2 regions of the Labrys okinawensis genome follow, and region 2 is predicted to be linked to the other one. Evidence: predicted binding sites of a transcription regulator. Region 2 holds the regulator's gene; the other holds the start of a gene.
What was found. The regulator PhoB, encoded in region 2, activates phosphate uptake and scavenging genes when phosphate is short. The targets are predictions, from matches to a motif close to TGTCATNNANCTGTCAT.
Positions count from the first base shown of each region.

Region 1: a site for PhoB is predicted at 2,157-2,173, ahead of ACMDCR_RS12420 (glycerophosphodiester phosphodiesterase family protein). Genes of this name have one in related genera too.

Region 1 is NZ_CP178864.1:2,654,506-2,658,715, reverse strand. It holds gene ACMDCR_RS12420 (glycerophosphodiester phosphodiesterase family protein) at 692-2,059, opposite strand; gene pepN (aminopeptidase N) at 2,276-4,210, shown strand, end outside.
Region 2 is NZ_CP178864.1:1,378,138-1,382,347, forward strand. It holds gene ACMDCR_RS06610 (YciI family protein) at 70-426, shown strand; gene ACMDCR_RS06615 (RNA polymerase sigma factor) at 442-1,674, shown strand; gene phoB (phosphate regulon transcriptional regulator PhoB) at 1,745-2,446, opposite strand; gene phoU (phosphate signaling complex protein PhoU) at 2,462-3,181, opposite strand; gene pstB (phosphate ABC transporter ATP-binding protein PstB) at 3,243-4,055, opposite strand; gene pstA (phosphate ABC transporter permease PstA) at 4,064-4,210, opposite strand, start outside.

The sequences.
Region 1 (4,210 bases), 1.3 Mb from region 2:
GTAGATCACGCCAAATTGCACAGAATACGACTGAACTTTGCATCCATATATAATAAATCTATCTATATATTAGCCATTTTTACTTAAGAGATTTATCATCATATAACTCCCAACAAATAATCGATACCGTTTACCTGATCATTCGTGACTCTCGCGTGATTTATAAATCAGATGATTTCTATCCAAGCGCTGAGATTGCTATCGATCTGGGGCTTTACAGCAGCTGCGCGGTTTAGGTGTTCCTCTGGAAAAAATTCGTTTCTTGATATCCTCTCGTGGACCCTGCCGATGCAGGAAGGCACCAAGGTGTCGTCCGCTGGGAGCGGCAACCTGCGCCGCTATTAGAACCTGGGCCGAGAAGGCCATAACACGCGATCGCTGGGTCGCGCCCTCCACCATGGGTTGCACGAGGAAACGCTTCGCTCTTATGCGGTGTTATAATAGCGCTATTATCTCCAGCGCCACAATCCTTCCAACGGGTGGCTTCATGCCTGCGGAGGAGACGCTGCGCTTCAGGGCGATACTTCAGATGATGGGGCCCTTCGTTCCGGCAGCGCGGGAACGGGAACTGCAAATGCAAATGCCTGGATTCGTGTGATCCGAAGCTGAATCGTACCGCTCCGCAATGCAGGATCGCGGATTCTTGCCACAAAAGGGGAGCGAACTTCCCGCTCCCCTTCGCTAATCATTCTTACCGTCCCAGTTCGCGCAGATACGCCAGGCGGGCGATGTAACCGGTGTTGCTGAAGTCCGTGAACACGCCGTCAACCCCCAGGCGATAGAAGGTCAGGAACTCCTGAATCGGATCCTTGTTGTAGCTGCCGGCGAGGTATTTCGACTCGTTGCGGAAGGTGAAGACGTGCACGAACAGGCCTGCCTTGTGAGCGTCAGCTACCAGGCTGGTCGGCGGCTGGACACTTGCGTTCGCAGTCGAGCCGGCGAAGGGCGTGCCATCGGCGTTCTTTTCCGGCCAGGGCGAAATCTTCAGCGGCACGATTTGCGGCTTCCAAGGGCCGATGCCGTCGGCATAGGTCTTGATCTCCGTAAGACCTTCAGGAGTCAGCATGGCGTCGAACCACCGCGGATCGCCAGCCAGCGTCCAGTCTAAGGGGCGGCTGTCGGTGATCTCGTTGTAGAGGGGCATGCCGGTCTTGAAGTCGACGCCATAACCATCGATCAACTGGACGATCTTGGTCTTTAGGCCATGGTCGTGCATGTATTTCAGGCTGCCAGGCTCGAAGCTCTGCACGAAGATCGGCGCATCCTTCGAGTTGAGGCCGTTCTTCTCGATGATCTTAATCATCGCATCTTCGAGCGGATGGCTGCCGGGCGCCCCGCAGCCATTGGCGATGGCCTGCTCGTCGTTCCAGGTCGGGTTCTTGGATTCGGGATAGACGGCAATGACGCGGCCCGTCTCCTTCGACTTCACCTTGGCGAGATCGATGATCTCCTGGAAGCTGAGGATCGGGAACTTGCCATTGAATATCTTCGGGCGTTCGGCGGCGTCGTCATAGGTGGTGCCGGCGATCAGCGTCTTCAACTCAGCCATGGTGAAATCGTTGATCGACCAGTCATTGGTATGGTCCTCGCCATCGACGATCAGCGATTTCAGCACCGATTTAGGATCGTTCGGATCGGTCAGGTCGGTGAGATATTCGGCAGGGCCGCTGGTCGGCGTCTGCGCCCATTTCACCTTCACCATCACGCCCGGCACGGTGCGCTTGCGGGCGGCAACCTCGGGATTGGTGCTAGCAACCTCCGCCACATTCGTGTTGTCGCTGAGCCAGGGGTTGTGGCGGGCGACGAGCACGCAGTCCTTGGTAAGATGGAGGTCTTCCTCAAAGGCATCGGTGCCGACGGCGGCGGCCATTTCGTAGGACGCCTGCGTCTCCTCGGGCATCAGGCCGGGCAGGCCGCGATGGCCGATCACCAGCGGCGGCTTGCCGTCGAGCGTCAGGAAAGGCTTGGCGTCCTGCGCGAAGGCGAGCCCGCTCAGGCCCAGCACCAGCGCCGTGGCGCCCAGCAATCCACGAAGTGTTCCGTCTCTTCCGATCGTCATCCTGTGTCTCCACCGTCTGAAGCCAGACCGTTCCACGAAGCCCCCGAGGCCCTACTCCCTTCATGACGCGGCTCTCTAACGACGGGATGGCGGATCTTTGACGTATGGATGACAGCCGGTGCCCCTCGAAGGGTTGCGGGCTCCGCCTCCCCTCCGGCATGATGGCGCATCTCGCTCGGCGCGAATCCGCGCCCGCTCCACCGGAATGACACCCCCATGTCGGATACTGCGCTGGAACCCGTTCGCCTCGTCGATTACCGCGTTCCCGCCTTTCTCATCGATACCGTGCATCTCGACATCGGCCTCGACCGGACGCAGACGCGCATCGTCGCCACGCTGGCGATCCGGCGCAATCCCGCGAGCGGGGAACGCGGCCCGCTCAAGCTCGATGGCGACAGCCTCCTCTTTGTGGAGGCCTGGCTCGACGGCGTGCCGCTGCAGACGAGGGATTACGTCGCCCTGCCCCAGGCCTTCACGCTCCATCACACACCGGAAGGCAGCTTCACGCTGACCATCGAGACCCGGCTCGATCCTTCCGCCAACACGCAGTTGATGGGGCTCTACCGCTCCAACTCGGCCTATTGCACCCAGTGCGAGGCGGAGGGCTTTCGCCGCATCACCTATTTCCTCGATCGGCCCGACGTGCTTTCGGTCTACACCACGCGCATCGAAGCCTCCTTTCAGGAAGCGCCGGCGCTGCTTGCCAATGGCAACAAGATCGAGGAAGGCGTTCTCAATCATGGCCGGCATTTTGCCGTTTGGCACGATCCCTTCCCGAAACCTTCCTATCTCTTTGCCATGGTCGCGGGCGATCTTGCCGTCGTGCGCGATAGTTTCGTCACCGCGTCGGGCCGGCATGTCAGGCTCGAAATCTATGTCGAGCATGGCAAGGAAAGCCGCTGCACCTATGCCATGGACGCGCTCAAGCGTTCGATGAGCTGGGACGAGCAAGTCTTTGGCCGCGAATATGATCTCGATATCTTCATGATCGTGGCGGTGTCCGATTTCAACATGGGCGCCATGGAGAACAAGGGCCTCAACGTCTTCAACGACAAATATGTGCTGGCCCTGCCCGAAACAGCCACCGACCAGGACTATGCCAATATCGAGGCGATCATCGCCCACGAATATTTCCACAACTGGACGGGCAACCGCATCACCTGCCGCGATTGGTTCCAGCTCTGCCTGAAGGAAGGCCTCACCGTCTTCCGCGACCAGGAATTCTCCGCCGACCAGCGTTCGCGCCCGGTGAAGCGCATCAGCGATGTGAAGACGCTACGCAGCCAGCAATTCTCCGAGGACGGCGGTCCGCTCGCCCACCCCGTGCGGCCGGAAATCTACAACGAGATCAACAATTTCTACACGGCCACCGTCTATGAGAAGGGCGCCGAGGTCGTGCGCATGCTGAAAGCGCTGATCGGCGACGAGGCCTTCGGCAGGGGCATGGACCTCTATTTCGAACGCCATGACGGTGAAGCGGTCACCATCGAGGATTTCATCGCCTGCTTCGCCGATGTCAGCGGACGTGACCTTTCCCAGTTCATGCTCTGGTACCGTCAGTCAGGCACCCCGGAAATCAGGGCCGAGGGCGTGTGGGACGAGTCCGGCCGAACCTATGCGCTCACTCTCAGCCAGATCCTGCCGCCGACGCCGGGCCAGCCTCACAAGCAGCCGATGCTCTTCCCCATCCGCCTCGGCCTCGTAGGCACCAAAGGCGACCTGCGGGTCAGGCTGGACGGCGAGCCGTTCGAGGGTCTGGTGGCGCTGACCGAACCCACGCAGAGCTTCCTCTTCAGCGAGGTCGGCGAGAAGCCCGTACCTTCACTGCTCCGCAGCTTTTCCGCACCGGTGAAGCTTGCCGTCGATCTCGACGAGGAGGCCCTCCTCACCTTGCTGCGCGCCGATAGTGATCCCTTCAATCGCTGGCAGGCCGCGCAAAGCTACGCGCTCAAGCTGCTGCTGCGCCTTGTGAAAGACCCGACGACGCCGATCGACCCGCGTTTCGTCGAGGCGATCAGCGGCATTCTCGAGAGGGGCGGCGACGACCCTGCCTTCGCAGCCCTGTCGCTGGCGTTGCCGAGCGAGGCCGATATCGCCCGCGAGATCGGCAGCGACGTCGACCCGCAGGCGATCTTAGGAGCGCGCGCAAAG
Region 2 (4,210 bases):
AATAGGGCTGGAGACGCGCGTCATTGTCGTGCCGGCGCGAGGTGCGCCGGCCGATCGAGGAGAGATGCAATGGAATTCGCGATTCTGATCTATTCCAGTGAAGAGGCCATGCAGAACGCCCAGCCGGCTGCAAGAAATGAGATGCTTGCCGCTTATGGCGCCTATACGCAGGCGATCAAGGCTTCCGGTATTCTGCTGGGATCCAACCGCCTGCGGCCGACCGCTTCGGCCACCACCGTTCGGATCCGCGACGGCAAGACCCAGGTCTTGAACGGGCCTTTTGCTGAGACCAAGGAGCAATTAGCTGGCTATTATCTCATTGATGTGGCCGATCTCGATACGGCCCTGAACTGGGCCTCTCGCTGCCCGGGCGCCGGCGCAGGCTCGGTCGAGGTACGCCCCATCTGGCCGATGGACGAGTATTAAGCGGCCCGACAGGCCGTGCCGCCCTCCGCCTCAAGCCTTGCCGAAAGCGTCGCCCGGCGAAGCTATGGCAAGCTGGTCGCCTTTCTGGCGGCACGCTCCGGCGACGTGGCCGGGGCGGAGGACGCGCTCGCCGATGCCTTCGCGGCGGCGCTGGAGCACTGGCCCGCGAGCGGCATCCCCGACAATCCCGAAGCCTGGCTGCTGACATCGGCCCGCCGGCGCCAGATAGACAACGCCCGCAAGACCAGGCTCCGCCTGGAGAAGGCTGACGACGTCACCAGGCAGATCGAGGAACTTGCGATGATCAGGGAGCAGGATCATGTCATTCCTGACGAGCGCCTGCGCCTGATGTTCGCCTGCGCCCATCCGGCGCTCGATGCCACCGTGCGCGCGCCATTGATCCTGCAAACGGTGCTCGGCTTCGATGCCGCCGCGATCGCCAGCGCCTTCCTGATCTCGCCGGCTGCCATGAGTCAGCGGCTGGTCAGGGCCAAGACCAAGATCAGGCAGGCCGGCATTCCCTTTCGCGTGCCCGAGCGCGAAGAACTGCCGGAGCGCCTCGATACCGTGCTGGAGGCGGTCTACGCCGTCTTCGCCGAAGGCTGGGCCGATCCGGAGGGCTCGCGGCCACGTCGGCGCAACCTTGCTGCTGAAGGCATCTGGCTCGGCCGCCTGATCGCCTCGCTGATGCCGGACGAGCCCGAAGTGCTTGGCCTGCTCGCCCTGATGCTGCATGCCGAGGCGCGCCGCGCCGCCCGCCGCAGTCCGGAGGGCGACTTCGTGCCCCTTGCTCAACAGGATACCCTGCTCTGGGACGAGGAGATGATCGAGGAGGCCGAGGCCCTGCTTGCCCGCGCGGTAAAGAGAGGGCAGATCGGCCGTTATCAGCTGGAGGCAGCGCTGCAGTCGGCCCATGCGATCCGGCGCAGGGGCCTGGCGGTGGACTGGGCGGCGATCGTGCAGCTCTACGACGCGCTCGTCCTGCTGACCCAATCCCCGGTCGCCGCCATCAATCGTGCCGTGGCGCTAGCCCATATCGAGGGCACGGAGGCCGCACTGGCGGCGTTCGACGCATTGCTGGAGGACGCTCGCCTTGCAGAGTACCAGCCCTATTGGGCGGCGCGGGCGGACCTGCTGGCACGAGCGAAACGGTTCGACGAGGCGAGGGACGCCTACATGCGTGCGATCGGGCTGGAAAGCGATCCTGCCATCCGTCGCTACCTGCAAGGGAAGATGGGGCAGGTTTAGTTGCAAGTGCCTTTCAGGGGCGCGGACATCGCGACATGCAAGTATGTCGCTGTGATATCCGCGCTCTCAATCAGCCCTGCTTCGAGAAGGTTTCGTCGAAGGAATAGCCGGCGCCGCGTACCGTGCGGATCGGATCGATCTCGCGCGTGCGGTTCATGGCCTTGCGCAGGCGGCCGACATGCACGTCAACGGTGCGCTCGTCGATATAGACGTCGCGGCCCCAGACGCTGTCGAGCAGCTGTTCGCGGGCGAAGACGCGGCCTGGTGCCTGCATCAGGAATTCCAGCAAGCGGAATTCCGTCGGCCCCAGGCGGATCTCGCGATTGCCGCGATGGACGCGCTTGGTCTCGCGGTCGAGCGAGATGTCGCCGGCCTTGAGCAGGGAGGCGACATGATCGGGCTTGGCGCGGCGCAGGAGGGCCCGCACGCGGGCCGAAAGTTCCGGCACGGAAAACGGCTTGACGACATAGTCGTCCGCGCCGGTGGCAAGGCCGCGGACACGCTCGGCCTCCTCGCCACGGGCGGTGAGCATGATCACCGGCAAGCGCTCCGTCTCTGGCCGCATACGGATGCGCCGGCACAATTCGATGCCCGACAGGCCGGGCAGCATCCAGTCCAACAGCACGAGATCGGGGACGCTCTCGCGCAACCGGATCTCGGCATCGTCGCCCCGTGCCACGCTGTCCACCTCATAGCCCTCGGCCTCGAGATTGTAGCGCAGCAGAAGGGTGAGGGCTTCTTCGTCCTCGACTATCAGAACCTTGGGAGGCATAGCCGGTTCCCCTTGTTACTTAGCCGGCACTGGAAGGTCGACGAGAGACGTACTCGTATCCGCCTTCGGACGTTCGCCGGCAGGGGATTCGCCGGTCACCAGATAATGCACGGTCTCGGCGATGTTGGTGGCATGGTCGCCGATGCGCTCGATGTTCTTGGCGCAGAACAGCAGATGTGTGCAGAAGCCGATATTGCGCGGATCTTCCATCATATAGGTCAGGAGTTCGCGGAAGAGCGAGGTGTACATGGCGTCGATCTCGCCATCCGAACGCCAGACCGAGAGTGCTTCCTCGACATTGCGCTGGGCGAAGGAGTCCAGAACCTGCTTGAGCTGCTCGAGTACGAGGTCGGCCATGTGGTCGAAGCCGCCGAAGAGCTGGTTGGGCTGCATATGGCCCTGGATGGCCACGACGCGTTTGGCGACGTTCTTGCCGAGATCGCCGATGCGCTCGAGGTCGTTGGCGACCCGCAGGGCCGAGACGATCTCGCGCAGGTCCAGCGCCAGCGGCTGGCGCTTGGCGATGATCAGGATGGCGCGTTCCTCGACCTGGCGCTGCAACTTGTCGATCGAGGCGTCGAGATCGATCACCGCCTTCGCGCGCTGGCTGTCGCGCTTGAGCAGAGCTTCCACACTGTCGGCCACGCTCTTTTCGGCAAGGCCACCCATTTCTGCGATCATGTTGCGCAACTCGCGCAATTCCTGATCGAAGGACGTAACGATGTGATCGGACATGCCGTTCTCCAAATTCCTTGTCGCCGCCGTCTATGTGCCGGCTTGAATGCCTGCCCGGGGATCAGCCGAAACGGCCGGTGATGTAATCCTGCGTGCGGCTGTCATTCGGGTTGGTGAAAATCTTGTTCGTCGCCCCGATCTCGATGAGGTCTCCGAGATAGAAGAAAGCGGTGGTGTCGGCGCTGCGCGCCGCCTGCTGCATGTTGTGGGTCACGATCACGATGGTGAAGTCGCGCTTCAATTCGTCGATCAGTTCCTCGATCTTGGCGGTCGAGATCGGGTCGAGTGCCGAGGTCGGTTCGTCGAGAAGCACTACTTCCGGCTTCACCGCGATGGTGCGGGCGATGCACAGGCGCTGCTGCTGCCCGCCGGACATGCCGAGCGCCGAGGCGTTGAGGCGGTCCTTCACTTCGTTCCACAAGGCTGCCTTGGTCAGGCACCATTCGACGCGCTGGTCCATCTCGGCCTTGGAAATGTTCTCATGCAGCCGGACGCCGAAGGAGATATTATCATAGATCGACATCGGGAAGGGCGTCGGCTTTTGGAACACCATGCCGACGCGGGCGCGCAGCACCGCCGGATCGATCTCCTTGCCGATGACATTCTGGCCGTCGAGCATGACCTTTCCCTCGGCGCGCTGGCCGGGATATAGATCATACATGCGGTTTAGCACACGCAGCAGCGTGGACTTGCCGCAGCCCGAGGGGCCGATCATCGCGGTGACCTGACGCTCGGCCACGCTCATGTTGATCTTCTTCAGCGCATGCTTCTCGCCGTAATAGAAGTCGAGGTTTTCGACCTTCAGCTTGACGGGAGCGTTGGGATCGGCAACCGGGCGGTCGGAAACCGCGATCGAGGCGTTGGGTGAGGACATGGGAGCACTCATTTCTTGGGAGCGAGCACGACGCGGGTGATGATGTTCAGGGCCAGCACGCCGATGGTGATGAGGAGGGCGCCGGCCCAGGCGATCGAGACCTGGTTGGGATCGGGGCTCTGGGCGAAGAGGTTGATCGCCAGCGGCAGGCTGGG